DNA from 2 places in the Micromonospora sp. CNZ296 genome. Region 1 is predicted to be linked to the other one. Evidence: riboswitches for the same ligand, from Rfam matches in the RefSeq annotation. Region 1 holds a riboswitch; the other holds the start of a gene.
The links. Region 1 has a riboswitch for cobalamin ahead of FB455_RS32800 (magnesium chelatase subunit D family protein). Riboswitches for the same ligand answer to the same signal wherever they lie in the genome.

Region 1 (7,764 bases):
ACGCTCAAAGCCGCCCGGCTGATCGGCGCGGCCCAGGTCATCGCCTACCACCAGGGTGTCGGCAAACAGTCCAACGCGCGCCGCATCGCTGCCGGCCTGTTCCCGGACGACGTGATCGAGGAGGCGCTGGTCTATCCGGTGACGACCCAGAGCACCGAGCACCCGGGCGGGTACGCCGGGGCGATGGCCGACTTCTACGCCGAAGCCGCCGAGCGGCTGCGGGCCCACCTTCGTGCGGGCCGCGACGTGGTCGTGCTGGCCGAGGGCGACCCGATGCTCTACGGCTCGTTCATGTACCTGCACGACCGGCTCGCCGGCGAGTTCGACACGCAGGTCGTCGCCGGTGTGCCCGCCTTCGCCGCCGCCACCGCCACCACCGCCCTGCCGCTGGTCCGGCAGACCGACGTGCTGACCGTGCTGCCGGGAACGTTGCCCGAGCCCGAGCTGGCCCGGCGTCTCGCCGACACCGACGGGGCGGTGATCATGAAGCTGGGCCGGACGTTCACCAAGGTCCGCTCGGCGCTCGAGCAGGCCGGGCGCGTCGAGGGCTCCTGGTACGTCGAACGGGCGTCGATGACCGCCGAGCGGGTACTGCCTGTCGCCGACGTGGACCCCGCCACGGTGCCGTACTTCTCGATCGTGCTGGTCCCCGGCGACACCCGGCCCGGAGTGGCCCGTTACGACCTCCCGGCCACCAGGGTCACCGAACCTTATCCCGGCGCCGAGGTCGTCGTCGTGGGCCTCGGCCCCGGTCCCGATCGGTGGCTCTCCCCCGAGGCGTCGCAGGTGCTCGCCGAGGTCGGCCACGTCGTCGGCTACGGCCCGTACGTCCAGCGCGTCGCGCAGCGCCCCGGACTCGTCCGCCACGCCTCCGGCAACACGGTCGAGCTCGAGCGGGCCCGGCAGGCGCTCGAACTGGCGCTCGCCGGTGAGCGCGTCGCGGTCGTCTCCGGCGGTGACGCGGGCGTCTTCGGCATGGCGTCGGCGGTGTTCGAGGCCGCGGAGGACCCCCGCTACGCCGGCGTCGCCATCCGTGTCGTACCCGGGATCTCCGCCGTCCAGGCGGTCGCGGCGCGCGCGGGCGCGCCGATCGGGGCCGATTTCGCGGTGATGAGCCTGTCGGACCGGCTCAAGCCGTGGGAGGTCGTGGTCAAGCGGCTGCGCGCTGTCGCCGAGGCGGATTTGGTGCTGGCCCTCTACAACCCGCGCTCACGCTCACGCACCGAACAGGTCGCGCAGGCCCGGGCCGTGCTGCTGGAGCACAAGTCCCCCCGGACGGTCGTGGTCGTGGGCCGCGACATCGGCCGGGCCGGGGAGAGCCTCACCGTCACCTCGCTCGGCGAACTGGACCCTGGCAGCATCGACATGAAATGCCTGTTGATCATCGGCGCCTCGGCGACGCGAGTCACCGCGGCCGGACGTGTCTGGAGCCCGCGCTTCGTGCCCTGATCAGCCGCGCACGCGGCGCTCGCGACCGGCCGAGTAGAGGAACGACTCGCCGCCACGGACGTCCCCGGCCAGCGCCGGGCCGACCAGGATGACCGCTGCCTGTCGCAGACCGGCCTGCTCGACCCGGCCGCCGATGTCGGCCAGCGTGCCGCGCAGGATGAGCTCCTGCGGCTGCGACACCCGGTGCACCACGACTATGGGGCAGTCGTGGCCGTAGTAGCCAGCCAGTTCGGCGGCCAGCTCGCGGGTACGCGTGACCGCCAGGTGCAGGGCGAGCGTCGCGCCGGTCGCGGCGAACGCGGCGAGCTTCTCTCCCGACGGCATGACCGTGGACCGGGCCTGCGCGCGGGTGAGCACGACCGACTGGGCCAGCTCCGGGACGGTCAGCTCGGCGCCGACGGCGGCGGCAGCAGCCGCATAGGCCGGCACGCCGGGCGTGACGTCCCACGGGACCCGGGCGGCGTCGAGCCGGCGTGCCTGCTCGTGCACCGCCGAGTACAGCGACGGGTCACCGGAGCACAGCCGTACGACCTCGGACCCGTCGGCGTGTGCCTGGACCAGGTGCGTGGTGATCTGGTCCAGGTCGAGGTGCTGGGTGTCGATCAGCCGGGCGTCGTCACGGCAGTGCTCCAGCACCTCGGCGTCGAGGTACGTGCCCGGGTACAGGCACACGTCGGCGGACTCGAGCAGGCGTACCGCGCGGAGGGTGAGCAGGTCGGCGGCGCCGGGCCCGGCCCCGACGAAATGGACGGTCATGAATCTCCCTTGACGATGGACCACTGGCTGACTGCCCGTGCGGGCGTCCAGCCGGTGAAGCCGCCGAGCGGTTCGGCGCGTTCGACGTGCAGGCGGACGAGTTCACCGCCGCGCCGGCTGTGCTGCTCCAGCAGCACCGCCTCGGTCTCGGCGGTGACACCGTGCACGACGAGCCGTCCACCGGCGCCGAGCGCATCCCAGCAGGTGTCCAGCACGCCGGGGACGGTGGCCCCGCCGCCGACGAACACCGCGTCGGGACGGTCCAGGCCGGACAGGGCCCCGGGCGCCGAACCCTCGACCAGACACAGACCCGGCACGCCGAGGGCAGCGGCGTTGCGGTGCACCAGCGCGGCCCGGTCGGAGCGGGGCTCCACCGCGATCGTCCGTGCCGTCGGCCAGGCCCGCATCCACTCCACACCGATCGAGCCGCTGCCGGCGCCGACGTCCCACAGCAGCTGACCGGGCGCGGGCGCGAGCCGGGCCAGGGCACTGGCCCGCAGGTCACGTTTGGTGATCTGCCCGCCGTGCTCGAACGCGTCGTCGGGCAACACGCCGCCCGAGGCCCAGCCCGGACCGGCACCGCGAGCTTCGACAGCGAGAACGTTCAACCGCGGCACGTCGTTCAGGTCCCACCCGGCCGCGGTGGTCGCGGTACACGACTCACCGGCGGCACCGAGGTCACCGAGCACGACCAGCCTGGACTGCCCCCAACCGAGCCCGGTCAGCACCGCGGCCACGGCCGCGGGTGTCGTCTCGTCGCTGGACAGCACGAGCAGCCGGCGCCCGGCCGAGAGCGCAGGCACGATCAGCCGTAGGTCCCGGCCGACCAGGCTGACCGTGGTGACGGACTCGGCCGGCCATCCGAGACGTGCTCGGGCGAGGGCTACCGAGGAGACCCCGGGCACGATCGTCACGCGCTCCGGGCCCAGGACGTCCAGCAGCGTCGTGCCGATACCCGACACGAGCGGGTCGCCGGAGGCCAGCACGACAACCGGCCCTCGCGCGGAGGCGAGCACACCTGGCAGATTGTCCCGCAGCGGCGACGGCCACGCCACGCGCTGCTGGCCGTCGACGGGCGGCACCGCCTCGAGGTGCCGCCGCCCGCCGAGCAGCGTCGCGGCCGCCCGCACCAGCGCCCGGGACGGCTCCGGCAGACCCACCCACCCGTCAGCCCCGATCCCCACCACGGTCACCCGCTCCTCCATGGAGATGCACCCTAGCCGCCCACCGGCCCTTGCCCCGGCCACCGGGGCGTCTATGGTGATGCACAGGTTCGAGGTGCCCCACGACCGTGGTCGCGGGGAGAATCTGGGAAGCCGGTGAGAATCCGGCACAGGGCCCGCTGCGGTGATCCAGGCATTGACCTGGGAAGTCCGAAGACCGGCCTCGATCCGATCCACGGCGCATGCCGCGTCGTGGACCGCCATGGCAGATCGAGCGGGAGCCCTACATGCCAGCGCAGTACCCCTTTTGTGCCGTCGTCGGCGCCGACGACATGACTCTCGCCCTCACCCTGGTCGCGATCGATCCGCTCATCGGCGGTGTCCTGATCCGCGGGGAGAAGGGCACTGCCAAGACCACTACCGTGCGCGGCCTCGCCGAGGTGCTCCCGGCGGTACGGGTCTATGCGGGCGACCGGTTCTCCATCGACCCGGACGATCCCTCGGCGGTCTGCCCCGACGGGCCGTTCGACGTGCCCACGCCCGTCGTCGAACGGCCGGTACGCCTCGTCGAACTACCCGTCGGAGCCGGCGACGACCGGGTGACCGGATCGCTGAAGCTCGATGCCGCGCTGCGAGACGGCGTCGTCGCGTTCGAGCCTGGCCTGCTGGCCCGGGCCCATCGTGGCCTGCTGTACGTCGACGAGGTCAACCTGCTGCCGGACCACCTGGTCGACCTGCTGCTCGACGCCGCGGCGACCGGCCGGGTCAGCGTCGAACGCGACGGTGTCTCGGTCGAGCATGCCTCCCGGTTCGTGTTGATCGGCACGATGAACCCGGAGGAGGGCGAACTGCGCCCGCAGCTGCTCGACCGGTTCGGCCTGACGGTCGAGGTCGCCGCCCCGCGTGACCCCGTCCTGCGGGTGCAGGCGGTCCGCCGCCGGCTCGCATTCGACGCCGACCCGGAGGGCTTCGCCACACGCTGGGCCGGCGAGCAGGAAGCCCTGCGCACCCGGCTGGCCGCCGCCCGGCGCTCGCTGGCCGGTGTCGTGCTCGACGACGAGACGCTGACCAGGATCGCCGAGCTGTGCGCCGCGTTCGACGTGGACGGCCTGCGTGCGGACCTCGTCACCGCTCGCGCCGCCGCGGCGCACGCGGCCTGGCGGGGACGTACGCGAGTGACACTCGAGGACATCCGCATCGCCGCCCGTCTCGCGCTGCCGCACCGCCGCCGCCGCAACCCCTTCGACGAGCCCGGCCTGGACCAGGACCGCCTGGACGACCTACTCGGCCACAACGACCCCGACCCCGGACCCGACGGTCCCGGCGGCGGTCTGCCCGACGACACCGGGCACGACGGATCGGCCGGGGACGTGCCCGGCTCTCCCGGCGAGAGCCCGCCCGTACCGGAGCCCGAACGGCAGGCCGCCACATCGATGGCATCCGCGGGCGAGCCCGCACGTGCCCGCTTGCTGGTCGTGAAAGGAACCGGCGACGGTCAGGCCGGCCGGCGGTCCCGGGCACGAACACCGCAGGGCCGTGTCGCCGGGCAGCGGCGGCGCACGTCCGGCGACGGCCGGCTGCACCTGCCGGGCACCATCACCGCGGCGGCGCCGCATCAGCATTCCCGGGGTGGCTTGACCGGCGGTCGCGGCCTCGCGCTCGTGCCCGGCGACCTGCGCCGGGCCGAGACCGTCGGGCGCGAGTCGAACCTCGTGCTGCTGTGCGTGGACGCGTCCGGTTCGATGGCGGCCCGCCGCCGCATGGAGCAGGTCAAGACCGCTGTGCTGTCGCTGCTGCTGGACGCCTACCGCCGCCGGGACAAGGTCGCACTGGTGACGTTCCGCCGGCACACCGCCGAGGTCGTCCTGCCACCGACCGGCTCGGTCGACGTCGCCTCCCGCCGCCTGGCCGACCTACCGGCCGGTGGCCGGACCCCGCTCGCGGAGGGCCTGGAACGCAGTGGGGAGGTGCTGCGCCGGGAGGCGCTGCGCGACCCGTCCCGCCGGCCCCTGCTCGTCGTGGTGACCGACGGCCGCGCCACCTCCGGCCCGGACCCGCTGGGTCGTGCCCACCGCGCCGCCGCCGCGCTCGCCACCAGCGGTGTCCAGGTCGTCGTCGTGGACTGCGAGACCGGACGATTCCGGCTCGGCCTCGCCGCCCGGCTTGCCACTCATCTGAGGGCCGAGCACGTGCCGCTCGGTGAAGTGACCGCCGACGGGCTCACCGGGGTCGTTCGCACGGCGACCGCTCCGCGGGCGGGGGTGGCCTGATGCCGCAGGGTAAGCCGCTCACCGTCCCGGACGACGGCAGCACCACCCGCCAGCGGCGCAACCGGCCGCTGCTGATGGTCCACACCGGAAACGGCAAGGGCAAGTCGACCGCCGCCTTCGGTATGGCGATGCGCGCTTGGAACCAGGGCTGGGACATCGGGGTGTTCCAGTTCGTGAAGTCGGCCAAGTGGCGCATCGGGGAGCAGACCGTCCTGGAGAGGCTCGGGCTGCTGCACGAGCAGACCGGCGAAGGCGGGCCAGTCGAGTGGCACAAAATGGGCTCCGGATGGTCCTGGAGCCGTAAGAGCGGCACCGAGGCGGACCACGCCGCGGACGCCGCCGAGGGCTGGGCGGAGGTGAAGCGCCGTATCCAGGCGGAACGGCACCAGCTCTACATCCTGGACGAGTTCACCTATCCGATGCAGTGGGGCTGGGTCGACGTCGGCGACGTCGTGGAGACACTGGTCCACCGTCCCGGCCGTCAGCACGTGATCGTCACCGGGCGCCGGGCCGACCACCGGCTGATCGAGGCAGCCGATCTGGTGACCGAGATGCAGCACGTCAAGCACCCGATGGACGTCGGCCAGAAGGGCCAACGAGGCATCGAATGGTGAGCCTTCCGCGGCTGATCGTCGCGGCGCCGGCCTCCGGCCACGGCAAGACCACGGTCGCGACCGGGCTCATGGCCGCGCTGGCCGCGCGCGGGCACACCGTGTCGGGGCACAAGGTGGGGCCCGACTACATCGACCCCGGCTACCACGCGCTGGCCACCGGACGCCCCGGCCGCAACCTCGACCCGCACCTGACCGACCCCTCACTCGTGATCCCGCTGCTGCTGCACGGCGCACGCGACGCGGACATCGCCATCGTCGAAGGGGTCATGGGCCTGTTCGACGGCCGCATCGGCGGCGACGGTTTCGCCTCCACCGCGCACCTCGCGGCCCTGACCGCCACCCCGATCCTGCTGGTCGTGGACGTCTCGCACACCTCGCGCAGCGTAGGGGCCGTCGTGCACGGAATGGGCACGTTCGAGGCCGGCGTCACCGTCGCGGGTGTCGTGCTCAACAAAGCCGGGTCCGCCCGCCACGCCGCCGAGGCGGCCCGGGCGGTGGAATCCACCGGCGTACCGGTGCTCGGGATCCTGCACCGCGACCAGGGTGTCAGCGCCCCGTCGCGCCACCTCGGGCTCGTGCCGGCAGCCGAACGTGAGGAGGCCGCCGCCGCCCTGGACGTGCTGGCCGAGCAGATCGCCCGCCACGTGGACCTCGATGCGGTGCTGCAGGTGGCACGCACCGCACCCGATCTGGACGCCCAGCCATGGGATCCCGCCGCGCACGTCCGGCGGCTGGGCGCCGGATCACCGGTGGTTGCGGTCGCGGCCGGGCGTGCCTTCACCTTCCGGTACGCCGAGACGACCGAGCTGCTGCAGGCGGCGGGCTGCACCGTCGTTCCGTTCGACCCGGCCCGCGACCAGCGGCTTCCCGCCGGGACACGCGGGTTGTACCTCGGTGGGGGGTTCCCCGAGGTACACGCGTCCACGCTGAGCGCCAACACGACGCTGCGCCACGAACTGCGCCAGGCCGTCCTCGACGGCGTCCCCACCGTCGCCGAGTGCGCCGGCCTGCTGTATCTGTGCCGCTCCGTCGACGGCCATCCCATGGTCGGGGCGCTCGACGCCGAAGCAGTCATGACGCCGCGCCTCACCCTCGCGTACCACCGTGCCGGACTCGGCTCGGACCAGCTGCTCGGCGAGCGGGGAACCGCTGCCACCGGCCACGAATTCCACCGCACCACCGTCACACCCGGTCACGGCGAGCACCCCGCCTGGCGCATCGAGGGCCGCAATGCCGGATTCGCCTCCCCCAGCCTCAGCGCGTCCTATCTGCACGTGCATTGGGCTGGGCACCCGCATCTGGCCCAGTCGTTCACCGAGGCCGTACACCGGACGGCTGTCTCCTCAGCACGTTAGGAATCACCGTCACATGCAGCTGAACCTTACCGGCCGTAGCGTGCTCGTCCTCGACGGGAGCGCACCCGCCGCCGTCACGGTCAGTGCGCTGCTGCACAGGCGCGCCCTGGTCACCGTCGCCGCGCCGGCCGTGTGCGCCGCGCTGGAGGACCTCGCC
Region 2 (7,764 bases), on a different contig from region 1:
GCCGAGGAACTGCTGACGCGCATCCAATGGCTGCGGGACGAGAACCGGACGCTGCAGCAGAAGCTCACGGCACGCCGCGCGCAGCCACTGCGCGACCAGGTCAAGCAAGCGGTGGGCCGCCGGGTCCGCCGGATGCTGTCGCGCTGACCGTCGTACGCCTGCTCGGCAGCGGAATGGCCGGCGCCGCGACGGCGGCGTTCGGCGTGGCGGCGCGAGCAGCCCGCCGCGAATCGCGAGAACCCTTCTTATTTCCATCGACCGGCATTACGCTCTGGGCCAGCCCTGAGGTGCATCACATCGGAGGTTCCTATGAGGACGATGACCATCCGTCGCACGACTGCACTCCGCCTGGTGTCCGGCGCACGCCGCCTGTGGATCGAGTGGTGCTGGTAACTGTCGCCCCGGCGGGCGCTCCCGGGCGCCCGCCCCTGCGGCGGTGGGCCCTGCGGTGACGGACGGGGCGGAGCGCTACGACTGCCACCGCGACCACGGGCCGTACGCCGGGGTCTCGGCCTTCCTCGGCCGGGTCGCCGCCGACCGGCCCCGCCTGGCGGCCCGGCACGCGGTCGAACTGCACGCGATCGCTCCCCAGCTCGACCCGGCGGCCCGGCCGGCCGCCGAGGAGGAGCCGATCCGCTTCCACCCCGCCCGCCGTACCGCCTGCCTGGCCTACGGCGCGGCGGAACTCGTGGCGGCCTGGGCCGGCACGCTCCGGCGGCCCGTCACCGTCCGGTTCGATCACGTCGCCGGCGCCGACGAGACGACAGCCGAACTGCTGGACGCGCTGGCCCGCCGGCTCGGGCCGGCCCCGGTGCGCCTCGACCTGCGCGACGACGGTGCCCCCGATCCGGCGCCCGGCGAGCGCACCCCGCAGGCGCTGCGACGGGCACTGGGCGACAGCCTGGCCCGCGGCTACTACCACCACGCGGCCCGGGTCGCCCGGCGCGGGCGGGCGGCGGTCACCCCCGACGGCGACCTGCGGCACTGGTGGGCGTTCACCACCGGCCTGGCCACCGCCCTGGCGGCCCTGAACCGGGCCGCCGAGGCGCTCGACCTCTACGACGAGGCGCGGGCCGTCACCGACGACCCGAAGATCACTATGTCGGCGGCGTACGCCACCGCCATGCTGCACGCCCGGCACCTGCCGGCGGCCGACCAGGACCCGGCGCTGGCCCGGCACTGGCTGGAGGTGGCGCTGCGCCTCGCCGCCGAACTGGCCGACCCACGCCGGCGGCTGCTGTCGACGGTCTTCTACGAGCAGGGCCTGGCGCTGCTGGACAGCCGGGCCGGCCGGCCCGACCGCGCGCTGCGGCTCGTCGACGACGGGCTGACCCGGCTGACGGCCGCGCTCGGCCCCGGCGAACGCCCGCAGGACCTGGCCCGGCTGCGCCACAACCGGGCGCAGGTTCACCTCGCGCTGGGCGACCCGGCGCGGGCGCTGGCCGATCTGGACACCGTGATCGCCCACGACCCCGACAACTGCGAGTACTACGTGGACCGCGCCGCCCTCCACCGGGCGGCGGGCCGGACCCGAGCCGCGATCAGGGACTACGACGCCGCCATCCGGCTGGGACCGCACCTGCCCGAGGCGTACTACAACCGGGCCGTGCTCCAGCAGGAGCGGGGCCGCCCCGAGCGGGCGCGCGCCGACCTGGAGCGGGTGCTCGCCATCGAACCGGGGCACCTCGACGCCCGGATCGCCCTGGTCAACCTGCGTGGAGCGCGGCGCGCTGGATGCCGCCGAGGCGGGTGCGCGGGCCGGGCTGGCCGGCGCTCCGCAGGAGCCCGCGCTGCTGTGCACCCTGGGCCTGGTCCTCGCCGAGCGCGGCCGGCCCGCCGAGGCCGACGAACTGCTCACCCGGGCCTTGAACGGGGACCCCGAACTGGTGGAGGCGTGGACGAACCGGGCCGCCGCCCGGTTCGAGCGCGGCGACGTGGCCGCCGCGCTCGCCGACCTGGACCGGGCGGTGGCGCTGTCGGAGGCCCCCGTGCCGCGCTACAACCGGGGTACGGCCCTGGCCCGGCTGGGCCGGTGGGACGAGGCGGCCCGCGACTTCGCCCAGGCGCTCGCCCAGCCCGGCCTGGACCGGGCCCTGCGCCGGGATCTGCGCACGGAACTCACCAGGTGCCGCCGGGCGCTGGCCGTCTGACCCGGCCCGGCCGGGGAGCCGGCGCTCATCGTGCGCCGGCCCCGGTCCGGGGGAGGGGAGCGGGTTCAGCAGCCCTGGCGGCGGCTGTAGATCTGGTGGCGCTCACCGGCCCATCCGATGTAGCCGACCGCCTCGACGCAGTAGTTCGCCGTACCGGTGACGGCGACCGGGCCGGCGTAATAGCTGAAGTCACCGGAATTGGTGTCCGCGCCGCCCGACCGGGTGCAGTGCGCGCCCTCGCCCGACCGCTCCGCGCAGCGGTAGATCTGCACGAAGGTGGGCGCCGACCTCCCGTACGCCGCGCCGCGGTGGTAGAAGCAGGCGCTGTTGGTGCCCCCGTTGCTGCTGTTGTAGTAGATCACCAGTTCACCGAGCCCGGACGACTGCACCTGGCTGTAGGTGATGGTCCCCGAGCAGGAGCCGGCCGCCTGGGCGGCGGGGGCGCCGACAGTCAGGCCCGCCGCGACGGTCACCAGCGCCGTCAGCGCCGAAAGCATGCGTTTCATGTACCTACCTACCCAATCCACAGTCGACTGTTCCGTAGTGGATCTTAATCAACCGATGACCTTCGCCGTGGCCCTGGTCCATAGGCAACCACCTATTGACAAACAATATTGACAATTGGACCCTGCTGAGAGAGCGCTCTCCCGTCCCCCTGTCTCCCGCGAGGTGTCCCCATGCGTCTCCGAAGAAGGCTGCTCGCCGCCGCGTCCGCCCTGCTCGCCGGGCTCACCGGCGCTGTCGTCGCCACGCCCGCCCAGGCGGTCGGACCGGCGTTGCTGCCGGTCACCGTCACCAACACCACCGGCCGCAGCGACCCGGTCCACCTCTACGTCATCGGCGTCCAGCTGTCCTCCGGCCGGCTCGGCTACGTCACCTCCGGCGGCACCTTCGTGCCGTGGACCGGCGGGCAGCTCCCGCCGTCACCCGCGCCGGACGTCTCCATCCCGGGCCCCGGCAACGGCGGCAGCACCACGATCCAGTTCCCCCGCGGCTTCTCCGGCCGGGCCTACTTCTCCCTCGGGCAGAAGCTCAAGTTCTTCCTCACCCCGGACGGACTGGTGCAGCCCGCGCCCTGGGCGGCCGGTGACGCGAACCGCGACATCCTCTTCGACTGGAGCGAGTTCACCTACAACGACTCCGGGCTGTGGCTCAACAGCTCCCAGGTCGACATGTTCGCGATCCCGCACGCGGTCACCGTGACCGGCGCCAACGGCGTCACCAAGCGCACCGGCGACGTGGTGGCCAACGGACGCAACGCGGTGATCGACGGGATCCGGGCGCAGCCGGGCTGGGCCGGCACCGTCCACACCCGCTCCGACGGGACCGTGCTACGCGTCCTGGCTCCGGGCAAGGCGGCCGGGGCCGGCCTGCTCAGCACCACGTACCTGGACTCGTACATCGCCTCCGCGTGGAACGCGTACACCACGAAGACCCTGACCGTGGCGCCCTTCGCCGACCAGCCGGCCATCCGGTACTACGGCCGCACCTCGGGCAACACCATGACCTTCACCAACGGCAGCGGCCAGGTCGTCGCCTCCTTCAACCGGCCCTCCTCGGCCAGCGTCTGGGGCTGTGACGGCGACCTGCCCGCGCCGAACGACCAGGTGGTCGGCCCGATCTCGCGTACGCTCTGCGCCGCCCTCAACCGAGGCACGCTCGGCACCGTCGACACCCAGCCCAGCACGAACGCCGCCGACTTCTACCGCAGCAACCCCACCAACCAGTACGCACGCCTGATCCACGCCAACATGACCGACGGCCGGGCGTACGCGTTCGCCTTCGACGACGTCGGTGGATTCGAGTCGCTGGTGCACGACGGCGATCCCCGTTCGGCCGGACTGATCCTCAGCCCGTTCACCGGCGGTGGCGGCGGCACCCCGACCACCGGGGTGCCAGTGGTCAGCAACTGGAACAACAAGTGCATCGACGTGCCGAGCTCCAACTTCGTCGACCGCGCGCCGTTGCAGATGTGGAACTGCAACAACACCAACGCGCAGAAGTGGACGTTCAGCGGCACGGCGCTCAAGAGCCAGAACAACAAGTGCATGGACGTCGACGCCGGGTCCACCGCGAACGGGGCGGCGGTGCAGCTCTACACCTGCAACGGCACCGGCGCCCAGCAGTTCACCCTGAACGCGGCCGGAGACCTGGTCAACCTCCAGGCCGGCAAGTGCGTCGACATCAAGGACTGGAACGGCAACGACGGCGCGAGGCTCCAGCTCTGGGACTGCGGGGGCACGGCCAACCAGAAGTGGCGCAAGGGCTGACCAGCCATGCGAACGGTGGCGGGGGCCGACCGCGAGTCGCTCCCGTCACCGGCAGGCGACGGACGAGACGGCCGACACGACGCCGCGCACCGAGGCGTCCATCGACGTTCATCCAACAGATCGATGTGCGTAAGCTCCGCCCGGTCAGATCTGGGGAACCTACCGAGGAGGTTCCATGGATCGTCGAGCAATGCTGCGGGCCACTGTCGTCGGTGCGGGCGCTGTCGCGCTGCCGTTCACCGCGTGGTCGGCGGCGTACGGAGCCCCGGCGCAGAACGCGGCGGGCCCCTACGGTGGGCTCCAGCCCGCCGACGCCAACGGCATCCAGTTGCCGGCCGGCTTCACCAGCTCGATCGTCGCACGATCCCGTCGGACGGTGCCGGGGACGTCGTACACCTGGCACGACGCTCCGGACGGTGGCGCCGTGTTCCCGAACGGCACCGGCTGGATCTACGTGTCGAACTCCGAGGTGTCAGCCGGTGCGGGCGGCGGTGCCTCACGCCTCGTCTTCGACTCCAGCGGCACCGTGGTCGGGGCGTCGCGGATCCTCTCCGGAACCAACAACAACTGCGCCGGGGGCAAGACACCGTGGAACACCTGGCTCTCCTGCGAGGAGGTGTCCCTGGGCCGGGTCTTCGAGACGTACCCCCTCGGCGGGACCGCCGTGGCGCGTCCCGCGCTGGGCCGGTTCAAGCACGAGGCGGCCGCGGCCGACCCGGTCCGCCGGGTCGTCTACCTGACCGAGGACGAGACCGACGGCAAGTTCTACCGGTTCGTGCCGACCACCTGGGGCGACCTCTCCGCCGGAACCCTCCAGGTCTTCCGCGCCGGTACGGCGACCTCCGGCACGTTCACCTGGGCCACGGTGCCCGACCCGGACGGCTCGCCCACCCCGACCCGGCAGCAGGTGTCCGGCGCGAAGACGTTCAACGGCGGCGAGGGCTGTCACTACGCGGATGACACCGTCTGGTTCACCACGAAGGGCGACAACCGCGTGTGGCAGGTCAACCTGGCCGCCGGCACGTACGAGCTCGCCTACGACGACAACCTGGTCAGTCCGGGCACCCCTCCGCTGACCGGGGTCGACAACATCACCGGGTCCACTGCCGGTGACCTGTACGTCGCGGAGGACGGCGGGAACATGGAGATCTGCATGATCACGCCCGACGACAAGATCTCGGTCTTCCTGCGGATCACCGGACAGAGCGGTTCGGAGATCACCGGGCCGGCGTTCACCCCGGCGGGGGACCGGCTGTACTTCTCGTCGCAACGCGGCACGACCGGCTCGTCCTCCGGCGGCATCACCTACTGCGTCACCGGACCGTTCCGCCGATGACCGGCTCCCGGCCCCGCTGACAGTGACCACGCGGTCGAGGACGCCCGGTCTTCACCGGGCGTCCTGCCGGCCGTCACGGCACGTGTCCGGTTCCTGGCGCATTGACATCGGCGCTCCGGCCACAGCAGACTGTCGCGACAACTGAACCACCGCGTGTACGTGCGGGGGAAGACCGGTCGAAATCCGGCGCTGGCCCGCAACGGTAGGCCGCCCAGAGAGATCTGCGGCGGCGAGCCCGAATACCCGTCGTACGCGTGTATCCGCTCCCCACCCGTCGTGGCCCACGGGTCGGAGTCCCGGTCGACGCGGCGTTGCCGCGGTCGTCCGGGCTTTCGACGACCGCCGGGCCGGAAAGGCGCTTCCGATGGTCGTCCGCCGAAGCCGGCACCGCCTGCTCGCGCTCCTCTGCGGCGTACTCGCCGCTCTCACCCTCACCACACCCGCCGTCGCCGCCCCCGAGCGCGCCGCCCTCACCCGCCCGGAGGCCGCCGGCGGCTGGCTCGCCCGGCAACTCGTCGACGGCGAACGCTTCGAGGCGGTCTTCGACGGTGTCGTGTACCCCGACCAGGGGCTGACCCTCGACGCCGTGTTCGCCTTCGCCGCCACCGGCGTCGCCGACGACCACGGCGCCGACGCGCTGGCCTGGGTCACCCGGCCGGACATCCGCGACGGCTACCTCGGCGACGGCGTCTCCGAGGCGTACGCGGGTGCGACCGCCAAGCTCGCCCTCGCCGTGCAGGTGCGCGGCGGCGACCCGGCCGACGTCGGCGGGGTGGACCTGATCGCCCGGCTGCGCTCGCTCCAGACGCCGGCCGGCAGGTTCAGCGACCGGTCCGCGTACGGCGACTACAGCAACGCGTTCAGCCAATCCTTCGCGCTGCTGGCGCTGGACCGTACGGCGGCCGGGGCGCCACCGGCGGCGGCCGCCTGGCTCGCCGGCACCCGGTGCCCGGACGGCGGTTACCCGCTGCTGCCCGCGCAACCGGTCTGCACGTCCGACGTGGACGCCACCGCGCTCGCGGCACAGGCGCTGCGCGCCGCGGACCGTCCGGCCGACGCCGCCGCCGGGCTGCGCTGGCTGGTGTCCGTTCAGCGCGCCGACGGCGGCTTCGCCAACGCGGGCGGCACGCCGAACGCCAACAGCACCGGCCTCGCCGCGCAGGCCCTGCGCGACGGCCACCGGCTGCCGGCCTGGGCGCGGGCCCGGGCATTCCTCGCCGGACTCCAGGTCGGCTGCGCCGGGGCGCCGGCCGACCGGGGCGCTGTCGACTTCGACGGCGGCGGCTTCGACCCGGCCACCGCACCCCGGGCGACCGCCCAGGCCGTCCTCGGTCTAACCGGGATCGGGTACGCCCGTCTGTCCGCCGCCGGCGCCGACCCCGGCGCACCGGCACTCGCCTGCCCGTGAACCCCTTCGCCGCGCACCCGATCATAGGAGGATCCGTGTTCCGTCACCGTTCCACAGTCCGCACCTGGCTGGCCGGCCTGCTGGCCGCCGTCGTCGCCGGCGTCGCGCTGACCGCAGTCGAACCCGCGCCCCGGGCGGCGCACGCCGCCGCCTGCACCGGCACCTCGGGAGTCACTGTGGTCGTCGACTTCGCCGCGCTCGGCGGCGGCGTCCAGGTCGCCTGTGCGCCGGGCGATCCGGCCACCGGCCTGGCCGCGCTCCAGGCCGCCGGCTTCACAGTCACCGGCACCGCCCGCTGGGGCCTGGCCTTCGTCTGCCGGATCAACGGCAAGCCCACCGCCGCGACGGAGCCGTGCGTCAACACCCCGCCGGCCACGGCGTACTGGTCGTACTGGCATGCGTCCAGCGGCGGCTCCTGGTCCTACAGCACGTCGGGGGCGACCGGCTACAACCCCGCGCCGGGCAGTGTTGAGGGCTGGTCCTTCGGCGCCGGCGCCCCGCCGAGCATCGCCGCTCCCTGAACCGCCGCTTCTAAGTGGTGTGACCAGCGGCGCACCGGGTGCCGGCAGCTGCTCTGGCGTCGTCGCGCGCCCGGGCGGT

Region 2: linked by a shared signal. The riboswitch ahead of FB455_RS15340 (peptidase) and the one ahead of FB455_RS32800 (magnesium chelatase subunit D family protein) in region 1 are both predicted to bind cobalamin.

What each region holds. Positions count from the first base shown of each region.
Region 1 covers NZ_VISW01000036.1:19,136-26,899, forward strand. Annotated here, with positions in the region: gene FB455_RS32785 (precorrin-2 C(20)-methyltransferase) at 1-1,449, shown strand, start outside; gene FB455_RS32790 (cobalt-precorrin-4/precorrin-4 C(11)-methyltransferase) at 1,450-2,205, opposite strand; gene FB455_RS32795 (bifunctional cobalt-precorrin-7 (C(5))-methyltransferase/cobalt-precorrin-6B (C(15))-methyltransferase) at 2,202-3,410, opposite strand; cobalamin riboswitch at 3,465-3,608, shown strand; gene FB455_RS32800 (magnesium chelatase subunit D family protein) at 3,656-5,638, shown strand; gene cobO (cob(I)yrinic acid a,c-diamide adenosyltransferase) at 5,638-6,252, shown strand; gene FB455_RS32810 (cobyrinic acid a,c-diamide synthase CobB) at 6,246-7,607, shown strand; gene cobA (uroporphyrinogen-III C-methyltransferase) at 7,621-7,764, shown strand, end outside.
Region 2 covers NZ_VISW01000008.1:83,235-90,998, forward strand. Annotated here, with positions in the region: gene FB455_RS15315 (polysaccharide pyruvyl transferase family protein) at 1-147, shown strand, start outside; gene FB455_RS34785 (hypothetical protein) at 308-1,468, opposite strand; gene FB455_RS34555 (tetratricopeptide repeat protein) at 1,716-2,150, shown strand; gene FB455_RS15325 (hypothetical protein) at 2,216-2,656, opposite strand; gene FB455_RS15330 (beta-1,3-glucanase family protein) at 2,828-4,420, shown strand; gene FB455_RS15335 (alkaline phosphatase PhoX) at 4,596-5,756, shown strand; cobalamin riboswitch at 5,886-6,021, shown strand; gene FB455_RS15340 (peptidase) at 6,121-7,164, shown strand; gene FB455_RS15345 (hypothetical protein) at 7,200-7,685, shown strand.